One region of the Peribacillus sp. B2I2 genome, then DNA from elsewhere that is predicted to be linked to it. Evidence: riboswitches for the same ligand, from Rfam matches in the RefSeq annotation. Region 1 holds a riboswitch; the other holds the start of a gene.
What was found. Region 1 has a riboswitch for lysine ahead of ABIE66_RS25765 (amino acid permease). Riboswitches for the same ligand answer to the same signal wherever they lie in the genome.
Positions count from the first base shown of each region.

Region 2: it holds a riboswitch for lysine, as region 1 does, so the genes downstream of both, ABIE66_RS19640 (aspartate kinase) here and ABIE66_RS25765 (amino acid permease) in region 1, are expected to answer to the same signal.

Region 1 covers NZ_JBGCCB010000001.1:5,148,333-5,162,367, forward strand. Annotated here, with positions in the region: gene ABIE66_RS25750 (metal ABC transporter solute-binding protein, Zn/Mn family) at 1-245, opposite strand, end outside; gene ABIE66_RS25755 (hypothetical protein) at 693-947, opposite strand; gene ABIE66_RS25760 (LacI family DNA-binding transcriptional regulator) at 1,133-2,095, shown strand; lysine riboswitch at 2,341-2,525, shown strand; gene ABIE66_RS25765 (amino acid permease) at 2,621-4,072, shown strand; gene ABIE66_RS25770 (glycoside hydrolase family 13 protein) at 4,123-5,802, opposite strand; gene ABIE66_RS25775 (Ger(x)C family spore germination protein) at 5,889-6,971, opposite strand; gene ABIE66_RS25780 (GerAB/ArcD/ProY family transporter) at 6,968-8,068, opposite strand; gene ABIE66_RS25785 (spore germination protein) at 8,092-9,600, opposite strand; gene ABIE66_RS25790 (YhcN/YlaJ family sporulation lipoprotein) at 9,807-10,358, opposite strand; gene ABIE66_RS25795 (DUF948 domain-containing protein) at 10,749-11,072, opposite strand; gene ABIE66_RS25800 (hypothetical protein) at 11,192-11,371, shown strand; gene ABIE66_RS25805 (RraA family protein) at 11,924-12,544, shown strand; gene ltaS (lipoteichoic acid synthase) at 12,611-14,035, opposite strand, start outside.
Region 2 covers NZ_JBGCCB010000001.1:3,966,883-3,973,122, forward strand. Annotated here, with positions in the region: partial or broken gene sdhB (succinate dehydrogenase iron-sulfur subunit) at 1-359, opposite strand, end outside; gene sdhA (succinate dehydrogenase flavoprotein subunit) at 377-2,128, opposite strand; gene ABIE66_RS19630 (succinate dehydrogenase cytochrome b558 subunit) at 2,199-2,807, opposite strand; gene ABIE66_RS19635 (YslB family protein) at 3,191-3,661, shown strand; gene ABIE66_RS19640 (aspartate kinase) at 3,726-4,958, opposite strand; lysine riboswitch at 5,048-5,224, opposite strand; gene uvrC (excinuclease ABC subunit UvrC) at 5,286-6,240, opposite strand, start outside.

The DNA.
Region 1 (14,035 bases):
GAATCCAGTGTCTTCACATCACCCTGTGTCGCTTTATATAGATGGGGGTCGACTCCCGGTCCCATTAAACTTGTGACCTCTACATGTTTACCGCCGATATTCTCAACCAAGTCCCCAATCATTCCCGTTGTTGCAACGACATTCAACTTGCTATTGCCTTTATCCCTTTCGGCCGCGTCATTGCCGCACCCCGTTAAAATCAGCAATGCAGCAAGCACGCCCCCAATAGATTTTAGAAAACCCATCCATATTCCCTCCCTTTTTCATCTCTCTAAAAATGTTTGCCATGTGCAAAATTAAGCGTAAATTTTTTTACATTGTCGCAAATGCTAAAAAGTTTCCTCTACACAACTTATTTTATACTATACACAAGTATATGAAAAAAGTGCAACAATTTTTTCATAAAGCAGATTAATCATTTATTAAAAATCCCCAAAAATAACTTCGGGATCTGAGTTCACCGAATGATTTTACAAACAGCAAAAAACTGTCCGGAAAATCACGTGCACCTTCCGGACAGTCAGTCATTTCTATGAAGAAGAGTTCCCTCTTCCATAACATGAAACGTGATGAAGTTATATTTATATTGTGGAGTTTTAATGGTGAAAATAAACTTGAGGGGCTATTTCGATTGTTTATGGCGGGAAAACGTGAAATTCACGAGTAAATGCATGGGTTTCACGAGTTAAGTGTCAAAATTCACGAGTAAAAGCGCGGATTTCACGAGTAAAGTGCCAAAATTCACGAGTAAATGCGGAATTCACGAGTAATTCCTTATTATTCACTAGGAAAATGGCGAATTTCACGCCTAATGCCGTGGAATACAGAGTAAATCGCGTAATTCCCGACGGGCATCCCGTCATTCCATGTGCGCTGCCACTCATTTTTCCGACTTCAATGAAATTGCCAGGTACGCCAATCCCAATTCGATTCCGCAAAGTACACACAGGGTAATTAAAGTTTGGACCATCATGATCTCCTCCTCCTCTAAGACTTAAACCAATCTTAAAGGATGAAACCCATACCAGAACAAGACCTTATTTGAAGAAATCCTCAGCAGCCCCACTGTGTTCTCTTGCTATGAAATGGGTTTCATACTGTACAATATAAAAAAAGAAAATACGGTGATCCCATGACAAATATTAAAGAAATTGCTCAAAGTGCTGGTGTATCTGTCTCAACAGTGTCCCGTGTATTGAATGACCATCCTTATGTAAGCCCTGAAAAAAGAGCGAGCGTTTTACAAGCCATTGACCGTTTGAATTATTCAAGAAACATCAACGCCATCCATCTTTCTAAAGGCAAAACAAATCTTATCGGCATCATCATCCCCTTCACCAATCACCCATATTACGGGGCAATCGTTAACGGAATTTCTAAACAGGCGAATGCAATCGGCTGTCATCTAGTCATCTTTCAGACCCATTACGAAAGAGAGAAAGAAATCCAGGCTTTGGATATGCTGCAAATGAAGCAACTCGATGGCATTATCGTTTGTTCAAGAATTTCGGAAATGAAAATCCTCTTGGAGTATCAAAAATATGGACCGATTATCTTATGTGAAGATACAGCCCAGGCTGAATTCTCATCCATCAGCGTTGATCATTATGCAGCTTTCTCCTGTGCCCTTGAATACGTGATTGCTAAAGGTTATCAGAAAATCGGATACAGTCTTGGCCGTAAAAAGAGCAGAAACAGTTCTCTCCGTACAAAGGCTTTTAACGATATCATGAGTAAACATCAACTTATAAACAATAAAGATTGGCTGTTTGAAGGCAGTTATCACATCAAAGACGGTGAACAATTGTTTCAGGATTGGAATTCGATGATGAATAAACCTGAGGCCATCATCATCACTAATGATGACACGGCGGCAGGCTTCATTCTAACAGCTAAGAAATCTGGCTTGAGGGTACCTGAAGATGTGGCCATTCTCGGCTTCAATAATGATAGCCTGAGTGAAATGCTCGAAATCACGACCATTTCCTTACCGCTGGAATGGATTGGGAAAATGGCAGTGGATCTATTCGAGAATCCCGAAGTGGTCAAACATGTAAAACTGGAATACGCCCTTATAAAAAGAAGGAGCGTTTAATAACGCTAAGAATAGCTTTACTTTTGTATCATCAAATCTTCCAGACTTTCTTGAACTAGGAAAAAATAACCACATAAAATAATCATTGCGATATCCATGAGATTATTTTATAATTTTGATATAGTAAAGTTTACTCAATTACTAGCAATCTATTAGCTATTGCATGAATTTCATGAGTATAATCGTCCGTCGTCAATTACAAGATGGCGCAACGATTTAAGAAAATTGAATACTTCCTCATTTACCGATGAGTTAGAGGCTGCAGCTTATAAAAGTAAAACGGACGAGATTCTGGAAAATTAAAGACTCCGTTTGAAAGGATAAGTTGCCGAAGTTTGGGTATATTCCATGTATACCTTGGCTGGCGGTGTTTCCGAACAGGAACATCACTGTCACGTTTTTTCTAAAAGCGTGGGGAGCTATCTTCGGAAGGATAAACGGGTTTATTACAAACAGCCGTCGATCTTTTTCGACTGCTGTTTTTTATATTTCGTTCCCTTCCAATAAAAAGGAGTGTAACATCAATTGGCAAATTCACAACAAGCATCAAGCCCTACTGAATTGAAAAGGAGCCTGAAAGCGCGGCACTTGATGATGATTTCATTAGGTGGAACGATTGGAACAGGTTTATTTTTAGCAAGTGGCGGTGCCATTCATTCAGCCGGACCCGGCGGTGCCTTGGTGGCATACGCGATTATCGGCATCATGGTTTATTACTTAATGACAAGTCTTGCAGAAATGGCAGCGTTCATGCCAGTGGCCGGTTCGTTCCGTGTCTATGCATCCAAATTCGTCGATCCGTCTTTCGGTTTTGCGATTGGATGGAACTACTGGTATAACTGGGCAATCACCATTGCCGCTGAATTAGCAGCCGTTGTCTTAATTATGAAGTTCTGGTTCCCGGATAGTCCTTCCTTTATCTGGAGTGCCATTGCATTAATCACAATGTTTCTTATCAATTACATGTCCGTTAAAGGTTTTGGGGAAACGGAATTCTGGTTTGCCATGATCAAAGTCGTGACGGTCGTCATATTCTTGATCACTGGTGTTTTGATCATACTCGGAATCATGGGTGGGAAAGACCCAATTGGTTTTTCCAATTTCACAATGGGCGAAGGTCCCTTTAACGGGGGGTTCTTCACGATTCTAGGCGTATTCATGGCAGCTGGCTTTTCTTTCCAAGGAACGGAATTGCTTGGAGTGACGGCTGGTGAAAGTGAGGATCCGGAAAAAAATATCCCTAAAGCGATCAGATCCGTTTTCTGGCGCATCATCTTATTCTATATCCTTGCAATTTTTGTAATTGGAATGATCATACCGTTTACGGATTCACGTTTATTGAGTGAAGATGTTGCCGTAAGTCCATTCACGCTTGTATTTGAACGTGCGGGCCTTGCATTTGCTGCATCCATCATGAACGCGATCATTTTATCATCCGTACTCTCTGCCGGTAACTCTGGCATGTACGCTTCAACCCGTATGCTATGGGACTTGGCACGTGATGGGAAAGCACCGAAATTCCTTGGCAAGTTAGATAAAAGAGGAGTACCAGTGAATGCACTTATCGTGACTTCCTTAGTTGGCTGCGTTGCATTCTTAGCTTCATTTTTCGGAGATGGTGTTGTTTATATCTGGTTATTGAATGCTTCAGGCATGGCCGGATTCGTCACCTGGGTCGGGATTGCGATTGCCCATTATCGGTTCCGCAAAGCCTACGTGGCTCAAGGCCTTGATATGAATGCTTTACCATACCGGGCCAAAGGCTTCCCATTCGGACCTATATTCGCACTTGTCCTTTGTATCATCATTATCATTGGACAAGGCTATCAAGCCTTCAGCAGCAATGGGATCGATTGGAATTCAATGTTCGTTTCCTACATTGGCTTGATTCTATTTTTCGTCCTATGGTTCGGCTATAAAATTAAGCATAAAACGAAAATAATTCCCCTTGAGGAATGTGACCTTAAATCCAAATAATACGTAAAAGGACCTGCTCTTCTCTAAACGGGGAAGAACAGGTCCTTTTTTCATTTCAAATGATAAACACGACATTCATATGGACGCAGAGGTTTGGTGGAGATTCCTTCTTCTTCCTGATCATAATTACCGATCAGCCTTGTAGCAGAATATGCATGCAGCTCTTCAGGCAAAGAATAGGAGGCCGGCTCCTCTTTAAAGTTGCATAGCACTAACAGCTTTTCTTCTTCAAACGTTCTCGTATAGGCAAATATTCGTTCATCATCTGGACAGAGCAGTTCAAAACGGCCATAAACGACGATTTCATGATTCTTGCGTATTTGGATAAGCCTTTTATAAAAATGAAAAATGGAATTCGGATCATTGTAGGCTTTTTCCGCATTGATCTCGGGAAAATTGGGATTAACCTTAATCCATGGACTCCCATTTGTGAATCCTGCGTTCCGGGAGTCATTCCACTGAATCGGTGTCCTCGCATTATCCCTGCTGCGGGCGTGAATGGCTGACATCATCCGCTCTTTTGACCAGCCACGCGAATTGACGAGTTCGTCATATGAATTCAACGTTTCAATATCCCGGTATTCATCGATGCTTTCAAATGCAACATTGGTCATGCCCAACTCTTCGCCTTGATATATATAAGGTGTCCCCTGAAGCATATGAAGACAAGCGGCAAGCATCTTTGCGCTTTCAATACGATACTTTCCATCATTTCCAAACCTTGAGACAACCCGGGGCTGATCATGATTGTTCCAGTATAAACTGTTCCAGCCATTCCCCTCCAAACCAGTCTGCCACTTGGAAAGAATTCGCTTTAAATCGCTTAGCTTCCACTTATCGTTACTCCATTTCCCTTCTGGTCCGCACCCCAAATCCATATGTTCGAATTGAAAGACCATATGTAGCTCACCACGATCTTTACCTGTGAACAATTGTGCTTCCTCGGGTGTGACGCCTGGCATCTCCCCAACGGTAATCACGTCATATCGAGAAAGTGCCCGTTGATTGATTTCCTGTAAAAACTCATGTATGCGCGGTCCATTCAGGAAAAAGGGGCTTCCATCACCATACTGCTTCTCATGATGAACGGATCCATCTGAATAGCTCTGATCTTTTGAAAGGAAGTTGATGACATCCATCCGAAATCCATCGACACCCTTATCCAGCCACCAAGTCATCATGCTGTAGATTTCTTCACGGAGCTTAGGGTTCTCCCAGTTTAAATCAGGTTGTTTCTTGCTGAATAAATGTAAATAATATTCATCCGTTCCTTCATCATATTCCCATGCCGAACCTTTAAAAATGGACTCCCAATTATTTGGCTCTTCCCCATTCCTTCCAGGTTTCCAAATATAATAATCACGCTTTGGATTATCTTTTGAGGATCGGGATTCAATGAACCACGAATGTTCATCTGAAGAATGGTTGACCACCAGATCCATCATGATCTTCATCCCACGTTCATGCACCGCCTTCAGCAACCTATCAAAATCAGCCATTGTCCCGAATTCAGTCATGATTGATCGATAATCACTGATATCGTACCCATTGTCATCATTGGGAGATTGATAAATGGGGGATAGCCATATCACGTTCACACCCAGCTCTTGTAAATAATCGAGTTTCATCAAGATCCCGTTTAAATCCCCTATCCCATCTCCATCACTATCCATAAAACTCCTTGGATACACTTGATACACAACTGCCTCTTTCCACCATGCTTTGTCCATGCCTTTCCTCCCCTCTTTAAACGCATTGACATAATCATTACACCAATACCCTATTATAAAGGGAGAAACTTCAGAATATTCTTCTTTTATTCCGCAATTCCGGTTTGAATCATTTCAATGTCCAAATCCACCTCGATGGGAATATGGGGATATGCCTCCTCCCAATGTTTTTGGTCGAAATTTCTTGTTTTACTTTTAGCGTGATCACCGAGTGCAATCGGATCTATATTGTTTTCCTGAAACATGGTTACCATCTCATTTAATTTATTACCAATGACATGTTCAGCCCTGGCCTCTATTTTATTCAGGTCGACCCCTTTGCCCAAGTCATAACCTTGGACCTCTAGCAAACTTGCTTTTAGTTTCACTTCAATCCTGACTTTGGGGTCTTGATTTACATTCGAGAAATCATAATGGACACGTGACTCCACGTTATTGATATCTGTATAGTCATTTTCCTTCCATTTAATTTCATAATTCCCCAGCTTAAAGTTTTCACTAAGGACTTTGAATAAAAACCCATCCTCATAATGGATATATTTACCAATATACTTATCACTTTTAAACAGGGCGATCCCTTTTACCTGTATTTGGTCTTCTTCAGTTTCCAATAAGGGCAGGACCGGATCGATCCCTTTACCATGAACTGCATATAAATACCTGTGCAAATCTACATCAGGCAAATTAGTTCGGATATTCTGTTCGATCAGTTCTTTTACTTGAACCCCTGGAGTTTTAATCAACTTCGGCTCCATTTTAACTACATCCTCAGCTTTACCATGAACGATCGCTAAATACAAATCCCGTCCCACCATCGGGTCACGCCGATATGTATCGACGTAATCATTCAACCCCTCACCCGCCAATTCTTCACCATAGAGAATGACTGTCAGCCTCCCGCCGACAATCGGGAATGGTGTCTTTGCATTTTCTTGCTGGCGGGCTGCCTTTATATCATGGGAAATCGATTCATATACTTCATTACCTAGATCTGCTTCCTCACCTGGCTGAGGAACGCTGACAACGACCGTACCTTTGATTTTATTGTCTCCGGCATCATCATAACCTACGACTTCAGCAATTAAAATATCTTCTAATATTTGCTTTTCCACACCGCACGCCGTCATCAAGAAACAAGCTAATGTAATCATGAGAAGTTTGATTTTCATGATTTATCCCCCCTAACTTTATAGACGATCGACTGCCATATGAATAAGAGAGGAAGATACAAATAAATGATATAAAAGCCTATTTGTGAACTGATCGTGTTAAACCTATCGATTTTATAGCGGTTATCCAAAAAAAGGCAGGAAGCTAAAATGATAAGCAGGATGAAAACCAACATCTTTTTCTGTCTGAATCCAAATGCTCTTTTCGCTGTTCTGCTTGCTGCCCAAACCCCTAAACAAACATTCGGCAGCACCATGAACAGCCAAACGGAAATCCCTATGTATTCGAACCTTTCAATGAATGGAAGGTCTACAATTTTCCATAACGTCAAAGTCGCCCATATTACATCTTTCAGCTGATCTTGATGATAGTAGGCTAATGAAACAATAATAAACATTAAATATATCGACATAGTAAACAACACCCCTAAGTGGGCCCACTTTTGAGAGTGTTCACGCTTTTTAATGAATGGGTAATAAATCAGGAGTAATTCAAAACCAAGGTAATTCAGGGTCATTTTCTTACAGGCCTTCATGATTTCCAAAAAGGAATGATCAAGAAAAGGACCCAAATTTTCAAAGTGGGCGTGCTTCAATGGAAAATAATTCAAAAGGAATAATGGTGATCCAATAATAAGCCCGATTATACAAAAACCAGTTATGACCCTGAACCCTCCCGTCACAAAGCTATACAGGAGAATAAGAATGAAGGTTAATAGCATCAGGACATTAACACCAGGGAACATCCAAACTTGAATGACCTCTAAATAAGTCCTGATAAGTATAATGGAGATCATTATGAAGTAGAGGATGAATAAAATATTGAAAGCATTTCCTACCCATTTACCAAACAAATCTTTATGGATGGCAATCAAATCAAGTGTTTGGGGGCCCCTGCCTAAAAGCTTGAAACACATCCAAAGCAGAACATTTATGATTAACCCTGAAATTATGATTGATATCCATGCGTCTTGGCCAGCCTCTTTCGCTATGACCCGTTCAAACCCCAATACCCCTACGCCAATCTGCATGCCGGGCATAAGGAAAAAAACAAAAAATGGGGATATTTGTTTAGTTTCATTTGGTTTGACTTCCATACCTTCTCACCGCTTTCTACACCTTATTCATCAATATCACTTTGGGATTTTTGAGTTTCCGCCTTCTTCCTCATCCTTAGTGGGTTTTCCGTCCGCAGAAATTGCGGGCGTTTTTTCTGCTTTGAAAAAGGGAGGCGAATCAGACTATCTTTAAAGTCATGAATCCTTAACGGGTAAAGAGGATCTAAATATGGACTGCCAAGCGAAGTCAATTTCAATAAATGACTTAAAATGAATGCACTGCATAAAGCTATTCCAAACAGTCCGTATAACTGGGCTGCAATTAGAAAAGGAAAGCGGATAAGGCGAATCGTATTACTGATTTGGTAAATCGGCACCGTAAATGAAGCCAAGGCAGCCAAAGCGACAAGCATCAACAAGACATTACTGACAAATCCCGCTTCCACAGCAGCTGTACCGATGACTATTCCGCCAACAATACCGATGGTGGAGCCAACCTTAGCTGGCAGCCTGACCGCTGCTTCCCTGAGCAATTCGATCGTCCCTTCCAGCACGATCGCTTCCAAAATCGGCGGAAAAGGGATCACGCCCCTGGATGATATTAAGATGGGCAGCAAATCCGTTGGAATCACCTGATAATGATACGTTAAAACGGCAACATACAGAGGTGATGACAAAACGGAAAACAGCACTGCGAAAAGCCGAATCAAACGGAATGAAGTACCGAGATTCCAAATTTGAAAATAATCTTCAAATGACGAAAAGAACGAAATGATGGTATTGGGACCAACTAATACATGAGGAGATCCATCTAGCATGATCCCTATTTTCCCTTCCGATAATACACTGGCCAGATGATCGGGCCGCTCCGTATCAATCAGTTGCGGAAACATCGAATTCCGATTATCCGTGATCATCTGGCTTACAAACGAAATATCGACGATCGTATCATATTCTATATCTTCTATTCTCTGCATGACTGTATTAATGATCTGTTGATTTACTATCCCATCTATGTAGAGAACGGCTAACCTTGTTTGCGAGATGCTCCCGACCCGAAATTCCTTGGACTGCAATTCAGGAGTGGGCAAACGGTTACGGATCAGATTCAAATTCGAATCAATCGATTCAACAAAAGCCTCCTTGGACCCAACAACCGTATACTCCGACTCGGGTGTGGAAATTTGCCTTTTCACACTATGAACACATGGAACCAACAAACACATTTCATCATCTTTCTTGTATTGAATCATGACCGATCCGGCCAAAACCAACCTTTGAATGTCATTTATATCAGCCGTCAATTTCATATCTTCCATCGGAATTTCGCCTTTTAATTGCTTAAGATCCTTCTTAGGTTGATTCGAAATGGCAGTCAGTACATGTTCATGGAGCTGTTGTTCACTAACCAGTGAATTGAAATAGGAGATGGTAAAGTCGTCTTCATTCGGGTATTGGAAGGTAAGAAAATCATTAGATGCTTCAAACTTTTTAAGAAGTTCCTGAAAATCCTTGGAAGAAACCTGAAAGGTTGCTGCATCCTTATCCTTCCTGTCCTTAAAAAACCTCACTATTCCACCCCCCTATTACTTGTACTTAGTTTTTTTAGTGTAACCACCCTCTATAAAGTTAGTCATAATTCACCGATATCCTTAAAACACATTCAAAGGTGATTTTTTTCTTAAAACAGGAAAAGACCTATCCAAATTCCACGCCTTCAGAAAGCACGAAATCAACGGATAAGTCTTAGAGTTTTCATTCAATTAACTATTACCACTTACCTTTGGGTTGGAAAAATGCGTGTTACCATTTCACGGAACTCGTCAGCGAATCCCGCAACGGGTTTTCCATTCTCGACATCATTCGCATACTCATCTATTCTTTGAACAAAGTCAGGGTTCGCCGACACATAAACTTGGTCCACCGACGGATCGGCTCCCCTTACTGCATCAGCAACCCTTTCTTTAAGGTCATTCGGGATATCCTTATCCCCGCCGTCTTTTAATACTGCCCCTACATATGCATTATTTTCAGTCACGATGACACTGGCGTTCTTCACTTCCTTCAAAGCTTCGACACGATTTGCGATATCTTCGGAAACCCTCATATCGTTTACACCATTTTCATTTTCATTATTATTATTATTATTATTATTATTATTATTATTATTATTTTGCCTTGTATCGCTTACATTCATCGGATTATCCAAATTATCCTGATTGGTACGATTCAGGCCAAGATTTTCACTGGCATCTTCTTTATCATTAGGTGAACAACCTGTAATCACTAAAGCCATCATCGCACTTGATACCATCGCTTTATAATTCATTTTCTTCACTCCTCTAAAATAATTTAATATTAATATTTGCGAGGAGACGATAAATTATTCAGAAGAAGTGACCTTCAAGCCGATAGTTCCAACCAAAATAAAACCGAGGAATACCAAACGCATCGATAATTTTCGTAAAACCTTTTCATTTTTTTATTCGTTGGCCATTGCACTTCAAATAATCATTCAATCACGATTTGAACCAAAGCCCTTTTTCCCTCCAATTACAGAAAAAGCCCAAAAGGTCATGTATCATAACCTCCCGGGCTTTTTCCCCTCCTTTTACGCAGAATCCTCCGCTTTCTCTTGGACCCTACCGGTAAAATTCAAACGAGGAATCCTTGAAACTTATTATTTCAAGACTATATCATATACTCCAAATCGTAACGCTTATGCTCTGTTTCTAAGCTTCCACTTGTCACCTTTTATTGAAAACCAAATATTTTTGAAGGGCTCCGGTGTTTGTTTAGCAGCATCAACCGTATATTGTACGGCCTCTTTTTTATATTGAACATCATCAGTGATTCCTTGCTGTGTCATGGCGAGTTGGTCCGTCTCAGATTTAATCTGCTCCGTTTTTGCCTGAATGCGTGTAACAGTTTTATTCACATTTTCAATTGTCGGTTTGGAATCCTTAAATGTTTTGAAAGCGAAAAAGGCTAAATAGATAATCGATCCGATAAAGAGGGCAAGACTAATATATACAATAACCACCTATGATTCCTCCTTTTATTTTACCTTTACTATACCCATAATACTTGAGCAGAAAACGAATCCCCATGTATTTTCTTTTATGCCTGGTCATATTATTGAAAGAAAAAGGAGGAATGAAAATGAATCACATGCCTCTACTTAAAGCCTGTTTTAAAGCTGGTGTACACTTCATTAGAAATATGACCATACAGCAGGCTGCCACAATCGCAGGAATCATTTTTTTAATCATTCATCCAGAAGTTTTAAGCCCCATTTGGCTTACATTGGCTACGTCCGTCTTGATTTTGCTCCTGCTTTGAAGATTGTTGAAAACCTCTTTAGCGACCTCCCGCATACTGGTTCCACTAAGGACCGCTTCAATACCCCTGCATTCGAAACAAGAAAACGAGGGGACATACTGACATTTCCCTCTTGGTGACAATAGGCGAATGAAGTAAACATTAAAAAGTACATACGGGACAAGAAGGCAAAACGCAAAAATATGAAAATACGATATTTCGATATGACCTCCTTATTCAAAACCTTCACCACGATTGAAACCCATAGGCACATTTCTAATATCGGAAGTATAATCCCCTTTAATAAAACAGGTTAAGTGACCACGTCCATCCATGGATATTACACTTGCTGCCGAAGGGGATTTCCTTAAACATTCCTGTCTATAAAGTTTAATCAAACGATTGATTAAACATGGATTTGTCTTGAACTCCTTCTATAAGCAGAACTTCCCTCCCCCTTCATTTAATGATTACACCAGATTTACCATTTTATCAAACACGAAACTATTAGAAAATTACAAAATTTGTGTATAATTAGGTTATATTCAATAACACTCAAGGAGGAATCATATCATGGATACTCTTATTCAACAGTTCATGAATTTGCCTACAACGGCCATTTCAGATGCAATGGAAGGATTGAACAATCTGGAATCAGCGATTAAACCCTTAAAAGAAGAATATCATTTTGCCGGACGTGCTTTAACCGTACAGATGCCCGTCGGTGATAATTCAGCGGTTTTAAAAGCAATCGGCGAAGCAAGTCCTGGGGATATAATAGTCGTTGACAGCAAAGGCGATACATACCGGGCTATTGCAGGAGACTTTGTTGTCGGCATGATGCAGACAATGGAAATTGGCGCCCTCGTAGTTGATGGTGTCATTCGTGATCTTAAAGCGGTTAAAGATCTGAATTTCCCTGTATTCAGTAAAGGGACGACGGTTGCCTCAAGCTGCAAGGCTGGTGTAGGACAAACCAATATCCCCATTTCCTGTGGAGGTGTCACCGTATTTCCAGGGGACATTATCATAGGGGACATAGATGGAGTCGTGGTCGTGCCACAAGCCATGGGTGAAGAAATCCTGAACAAAGCAAAAGATAAAATCTTAAAGGATGAACGGCGTGCAGAAAAATATGCAGGAAAGCCTGATGAAATAAGAAAGTATATCGCCATGATGACCAACAAAGCATAAATATTCCTTTTGCATATAAAAAACAGGCAGGAAGCAATGGCTTCCTGCCTGTTCTTTTCATTAAGCTTATTTATCTTTATCGGTCCCGTCTTCCTTTGAACCTTCTTCTTCATATGTGTAATCATAATCAGCAGGGTCAATCGGTTTAAAGCCATTTGGAGTATAGAAACGGAGTAAGTCACCGTTCACGACTTGGTCGGATAAATTGAGCATCGTTTCAACTCTCGTCTTGTAATTGAGGATGTCATCATTTTCCTCGACCATTTCCCCTGTATCCGTATCGTAGTATTTCCCTTTAATGGAAGTGACATCCGGTGTTACAAAATCACCATTCCTGAAAGGTACCACTTCATTATGATCTTTTGATAACAAATCCGAACCGAATTGTACATAATCTTTAGATTCAATTCCTAACAGATGCAATAAAGTCGGGAGAAGGTCAATTTGTCCTCCGTATTGGTGCATTTCCCCGCCTTCGACACCTGGAACATGAATCAATAATGGTACACGTTGCAATTGGGCATTCTCAAATGCGTCAACATCCTTGCCAAGCACTTTTGACATGGCTTCTTTATGGTTTTCGGAAATACCATAGTGATCACCATACATAACGATTACCGAGTTATCATAAAGACCGGATTCCTTCAGATAATCGAAAAACTCTTTAAGCGCCTCATCGGCATAGCGTGCAGTTTGGAAGTAACTATCAACGGAAGCATCGCCTGTCGTATGCTTACCGATTGTTGCTTTTTCCTGGTCCATGGCATATGGGAAATGATGAGATACCGTTATGAATTTTGTATAGAAAGGCTGTTTAAGCGTTTCTAACATAGGAATCGATTCTTTAAAGAAAGGCTTATCCATTAATCCATAACTTAGAACTTCCTCTTTATTTTCCATATTATAATGGTTTGCATCGAAGAACTGATTAAAACCAAGAGACTTATACATATTATCCCGGTTCCAGAAAGATTTGTAGTTACCATGGAACACAGCAGATGTGTATCCTTGTTGTCCTAAAATCGCTGGTGCTGCTTGATACGTATTTTGGGATCGGTTTGTGAATGCTGCACCCTGTGGTAAACCGAACAGGGAATTTTCGAGCATGAATTCAGCATCCGCCGTTTTACCTTGGCCTACTTGATGGAAGAAATTATCAAAGTGCATGAAATCTGACTTATCTGCTGCAAGTGAGTTTAAAAATGGAGTAACTTCTTCTCCATTCAACTCATAATCGATCAGGAAATTCTGCATGGATTCCAAATGCAAGTATATGACATTCTTACCTTTAGCTGCCCCAAAATACTTAGGGTTCGGTTCAGCGCTTGTTGCCTTCGTATAGTTGACCACTTCTGCGATATCCGTGCTATTTGCAGTCGCACGCTGAGCGTATGTTTTTGTATTCTGAACGGCATCATATACCGTATAGTTGAACATGCCCAAATATTTGACGATATAGTTCCGGTCAAATGTTCTTGATAATAATTGCGG
Region 2 (6,240 bases), 1.2 Mb from region 1:
ATACGGCTGCGATCGACTTGTAGGTCACGAACAACAGGGAATGTACGCATTGGAGCTAGACGAACCGGTTGCTCCAATTGATCGATAAGAGCTGTACATGATTGTCTTGGTTTACCATTGATAACCATTGAACAAGCACCACAAACCTCTTCAAGACAGTTCATGTCCCATGCGATTGCTGTAGTGTGCTTGCCTTGTACAGTTACCGGATTACGACGAATTTCCATTAGAGCGGAAATTACGTTCATATTCGGGCGATACGCTAATTCGAATTCCTCATCATAAGGAGCTGAATCCGGTGTATCTTGACGAGTGATTATAAAACGGACTGTTTTAGTCTCAGATTTAGTTTCAACCATTTTTTTGCTCCCCCTCTTTAGTGTTTCGTTGTGTAATCACGTTTACGCGGTGCGATCAGTGATACATCAATATCTTCATAATGGAATTCAGGTGCTTGATCCATGCCTTTGAATGTTGCCATAGTTGTTTTCATGAATTCCTCATCATTACGTTCTGGGAAATCAGGTTTGTAATGCGCTCCGCGGCTTTCGTCACGGTTTAACGCACCAATTGTGATTACACGAGCCAATTGCATCATATTTTGCAGCTGTCTAGTGAATGCAGCTCCTTGGTTACTCCATTTTGCCGTGTCATTGATGTTAATTTTCTTGTAACGTTCCATCAGTTCAAGAATCTTGTTATCCGTTTCTTTCAGCTTGTCATTGTAACGAACTACAGTAACATGCTGTGTCATCCACTCACCAAGTTCTTTGTGAAGAACGTACGCATTTTCGTTACCATCAAGGGACATGACTTCATTCCATTTTTCCTGTTCTTGTTTTTCGTACCCTTCAAACAACGAAGAAGAAATGGATTCTGAAGTTTTATCAAGGCCTTCAATATATTTAACGGCATTCGGTCCAGCGACTGAACCACCATAGATTGCAGAAAGAAGTGAGTTCGCACCAAGACGGTTACCGCCATGTTGAGAGTAATCACACTCACCAGCAGCGAATAAACCTTTGATGTTAGTCATTTGGTCATAATCCACCCAAAGTCCGCCCATGGAATAGTGAACGGCAGGGAAAATTTTCATTGGAACTTTACGTGGATCTTCACCCATGAATTTCTCGTAGATTTCAATGATTCCACCAAGTTTTATATCAAGTAATTTAGGATCTTTATGTGATAGATCCAGGTAAACCATGTTTTCTCCATTAATGCCAAGCTTCATGTTCATGCATACGTCGAAGATTTCACGAGTCGCGATATCACGAGGTACTAGATTACCATAAGCAGGGTATTTTTCTTCAAGGAAATACCAAGGTTTTCCGTCTTTATATGTCCAGATACGTCCACCTTCACCACGAGCGGATTCACTCATTAGACGAAGTTTGTCATCTCCAGGGATTGCAGTCGGGTGAATTTGAATGAACTCACCATTTGCATAATTTACACCTTGTTGATAAACGATGGAAGCTGCTGAGCCTGTATTGATCATTGAGTTAGTTGATTTACCGAAAATGATTCCAGGGCCACCGCTCGCCATGATGACTGCGTCGCCAGGGAATGATTTGATTTCCATTGAAGTCAGGTTTTGAGCTACGATACCACGTGCTGTTTGTTCATCATCGATAACAGCTCCAAGGAATTCCCAGCCTTCATATTTCGTTACAAGGCCTTCAACTTCATAACGGCGAACCTGCTCGTCCAATGCGTAAAGTAATTGTTGACCAGTTGTTGCACCAGCAAATGCTGTACGGCTATGTTGAGTACCACCGAAACGACGGAAATCAAGAAGACCTTCCGGAGTACGGTTGAACATAACACCCATACGGTCAAACATATGGATGATAGATGGTGCTGCTTCGCACATCGCTTTAACCGGCGGTTGGTTAGCCAAGAAATCTCCGCCATAAACTGTATCGTCGAAGTGGATATATGGAGAATCCCCTTCACCTTTTGTATTTACTGCCCCATTGATTCCGCCTTGGGCACAAACTGAGTGAGAGCGTTTAACAGGCACTAAAGAAAATAAATCAACCTGTTGTCCCAGCTCTGCTGCTTTGATCGTAGCCATTAATCCAGCTAGACCTCCACCAACGATAACTATTTTACCTTTACCCAATTCTGTCACTCCCTTATTTCCATTAGCCAAGCTATGTTTTTCCTAATACTTATAAATGAACTCTATCTTCTTATACGAAAGCGAAAATTGCGCTAATTCCGATATAAGAAAGAAGAACGAAAACGATCAATGTAAAGTAAGTCATGATTTTTTGCGATTTAGGTGAAACTGTAAGACCCCAGCTCACTGCAAATGACCATAATCCATTAGCAAAGTGGAAAATTGCCGAGATAATACCAACAATATAGAACACAATCATAAATGGACTAGAGAAAATTTCAGCCATCATGTCAAAGTTAACTTCAGCACCCATGGCTGCTTGAATTCTAGTTGCCCATATATGCCAAACAAGGAAAATCAACGTTATGATTCCAGTTAGACGTTGCAGCATGAACATCCAGTTACGGAAGAAACTAAATCTGCCTAAATTGTTTTTTGCTGTAAAGGCAATATAAATTCCGTACACAGCATGGAAAATGAGCGGTAGATAGATGACGACCCATTCTACCAAAATCTTCACGGGCGTATACTCAATTAAATGAACTGCCCCATTAAAAGTTTCTTCTCCTTTTGTTGCCATAAAGTTTACCGATAAATGAAAAATTAGGAATAGACCAATTGGAATTACTCCTAGAAGTGAATGAAGCCTGCGATTCCCAAACTCACGATTTTTTGCCACTAAGTGCCCCCCCTTAATTTGTGAAAAATCATGCAAAGATAAACTGGTGGCTACCTTTTATCTCCGCGTGAAAATACAGTATAGAGTCAAAAAACTCCTCTATACTTCCTTTACAATTATGTGACATGTCCATTTTACTCCTGACTTCTATGTGCGTCAAGAAAACGGATACAAGAAATCTCTTTTTCAGAATAGATTTTATTGGATTAAATTGGCTATTTTTTGTTTGTCAAGATGATATTTTGAAGAAATTTCAAATTTAACTATTAATATCTCGGTATAATTTCTCATTTTTTTCCAATTGTTATTTAAATAAATAAAAAACAGTATAATTTGCAAAAGAAATACGTTTATAATAGATTTACAGAAAGAGGCGATAAACTATGAAAAAAAATATTGCTGCTGCGATAGAAGAAGAGATTCAAGCTGAAGAAATTCAAACTGAAGAATTCCAAGTTCCAGCTTTCGGATACGAATTAATCAGAGAAGTTCTATTGAACGATATTCTCGGAAAAGACTCTAATCAAATCCTCTATTGGGCAGGTAAACAGTTAGCAAGAAAATTCCCATTGAATGGCGATCAGGAAGTGATTGAATTTTTCCAGAGCGCTGGATGGGGCAATCTGGAAATCATGAAGTATTCAAAAACCGAGATGGAATTATCCCTGACGGGTGAAATAATCAGCCGCCGCCTGGATTTACACCCTGATTGTCACTTCCAACTTGAAGCCGGTTTCCTTGCCGAGCAGTTTACACTGCAAAAAAAATTCCTCAGCGAATCAACGGAAGAAATCAAACGCCGCGCAAAAAAAGTGATATTCACCATCCAATGGGATCCCAGAGATCCAATCTAATAAGCCCTTAAAACAGACTTACCCTTTTTACCGGAAGTCTGTTTTTTTATTGGACTCCTTACACTCAAGCTAGCACATTTGCATGCTGCCCAAGTTTAAATGCTTCATGAAGAGATTCGACAGCCTTCACCATTTCCTTTTCATTGACGACAGTCGAGACTTTAATTTCCGATGTGCTGACCATTTTCACTTGGATGCCTGTATTGGCCATCACTTCAAACATCTCGGCAGCCACTCCTGGATTGGATACCATACCAGATCCGACGATGGACACTTTGGCCAACCCACCCTCCGTTTCGATTCGGTCGAATGCCAATCGTTCTTTATTGTTTTCCAGCACGATCAATGCCGCTTCCGTATCTTCACTTTTTGTGGAAAATGATAGATTGGTCGTATCCTCGGCAGTCATGCTTTGAATGATGATGTCCACATTAATCCGGTTTTTCGCAAGTGTCGTGAAAATTGTGGATAATGCACCAAGTGATTGTGGCAAACCATAAATTGTGACCCTAGTAATACTGTCTTCAAAAGCAATGCCGCGTACAATTAAGTTTTCTTCCATAGTTGCTTCCTCCTCTATGATCGTTCCTGATTCTCTCTCCATGCTTGAACGGACTTCAAGCGGGATTTGATAATTCTTTGCATATTCGACAGCCCTTGGATGTAGGACGCCCGCCCCCAGGTTTGCAAGTTCCAGCATCTCATCGTAAGAAATGGATTGAAGTTTTCGCGCACCTTTTATGTAGCGTGGATCCGTAGTGAAAACACCCGTTACATCCGTATAAATATCGCATCTATCCGCATTCAGCGCTGCAGCGATGGCAACCGCCGTCGTATCGGAACCACCCCGCCCTAAGGTAGTGATTTCCCCATTTGCATCGCTCCCCTGGAAACCGGCTACGACCACAATTTTCTTTTCCTGGAGTTGGGCTTGAATCCTTGTAGAATCGATGTTTAAAATCCTGGCATTCCCATGAACGGATTCCGTTTGCATGCCTGCCTGCCAGCCTGTGTACGAAATGGCTTCATGTCCTTTTTCAATCAATGCCATCGTTAACAGGGATATCGTGATCTGTTCCCCCGTCGTCAATAGCATATCCATTTCCCTCTTGCTCGGGGTTCCGGAAATATCTTGGGCCATGGAAACCAATTGATCTGTGGTTTTCCCCATAGCTGAAACAACGACTACCACACCATTTCCATTCTCCACTTCCTCGATTACCCGATTGGCAACATTTTTGATTTTTTCTACGCTTCCGACGGATGTTCCGCCGAATTTTTGAACGATTAATGCCATCCTAATGCACCCTCTCTACCTTTTTAGGCAATAAAAAAAGCAATGAGAAATATCTCATTGCTGTGATCACATATCTAATACTGTAAACACAGTGAGATAGCTCTCCAGGGTATTAACCCTGACAATCCGCCATTTATTAAATGTCAGACCAGAAAAACAAGGTATGAGTCTTGTCTTCCTTCGGCGTCATCCCCTTTCAAAACCTTTCATGGAAGCTCATACTTCTCCAGGTTTTTACTCTTGAATTCCGCACCTCTATCAGCACTTTTAAGTTGTCTAGTTAAAAATTCATTTTAATCATAGCATAGGGAATAGTCGGTAGCAAGATTATTCTTGTAATTTTCTTACGATTCCCTCGGCTACCCCTTTTGGCATGCCCGCTTCCATAATTTCCTCGGCCGTTGCCTCTTTGATTTTCTTCAATGACCCAAAATGCCTCAACAATTGCTTCCTTCGCTTTTCCCCGACACCTGGAATATCATCTAGCTGGGAGTGTACCGCATTTTTCCCGCGTAGCTGACGATGAAACGTAATCGCGAACCGATGCACCTCATCCTGAATTCTTTGCAAAAGGTAAAATTCCTGGCTACGTGAATCAAGTGGTACGAGTTCAAGCGGATTTCCAATCATCAACTGCGAGGTCCTATGCTTTTCATCCTTAATGAGACCTGATAGTGGAATATCAAGGCCCAATTCATTCTCCAATATATCCCGAACGGCTTCCACATGGCCCTTTCCACCATCGATGATGATTAAGTCCGGAAGCGGCAGCCCTTCTTTCAATACTCGTGAATACCTTCTTCTGACTACTTCACGCATCGATTCATAATCATCAGGTCCCTGGACCGTCTTGATCTTATATTTACGGTACTCCCTTTTTTCCGGTTTCCCATCAATGAACACGACTAAAGCGGAAACAGGGTCACTTCCCTGAATATTGGAGTTATCGAAAGCTTCAATTCGGTGCGGGGTGTAGATGCCTAATTGGGTCCCGAGGTTTTCTACCGCATTGATGGTTCTTTCTTCATCCCGTTCAATCAAGGAGAATTTTTCCTGAAGGGCGATGGAGGCATTTTTATTCGCCAATTTAAGCATGTCTTTTTTCGATCCCCGTTTCGGGTGAATCGTTTTGACACCAAGGAGCCCTTCGGCCATTTCAGCATCCACTGACTCAGGCAGCAAGATTTCCTTTGGTTTAAAGTGGTTGGTAATCTCGTAAAACTGACCGAGGAATGTAAGAAGTTCCTGTTCCGGTTCATCATAGACAGGAAAAAGTGAAACA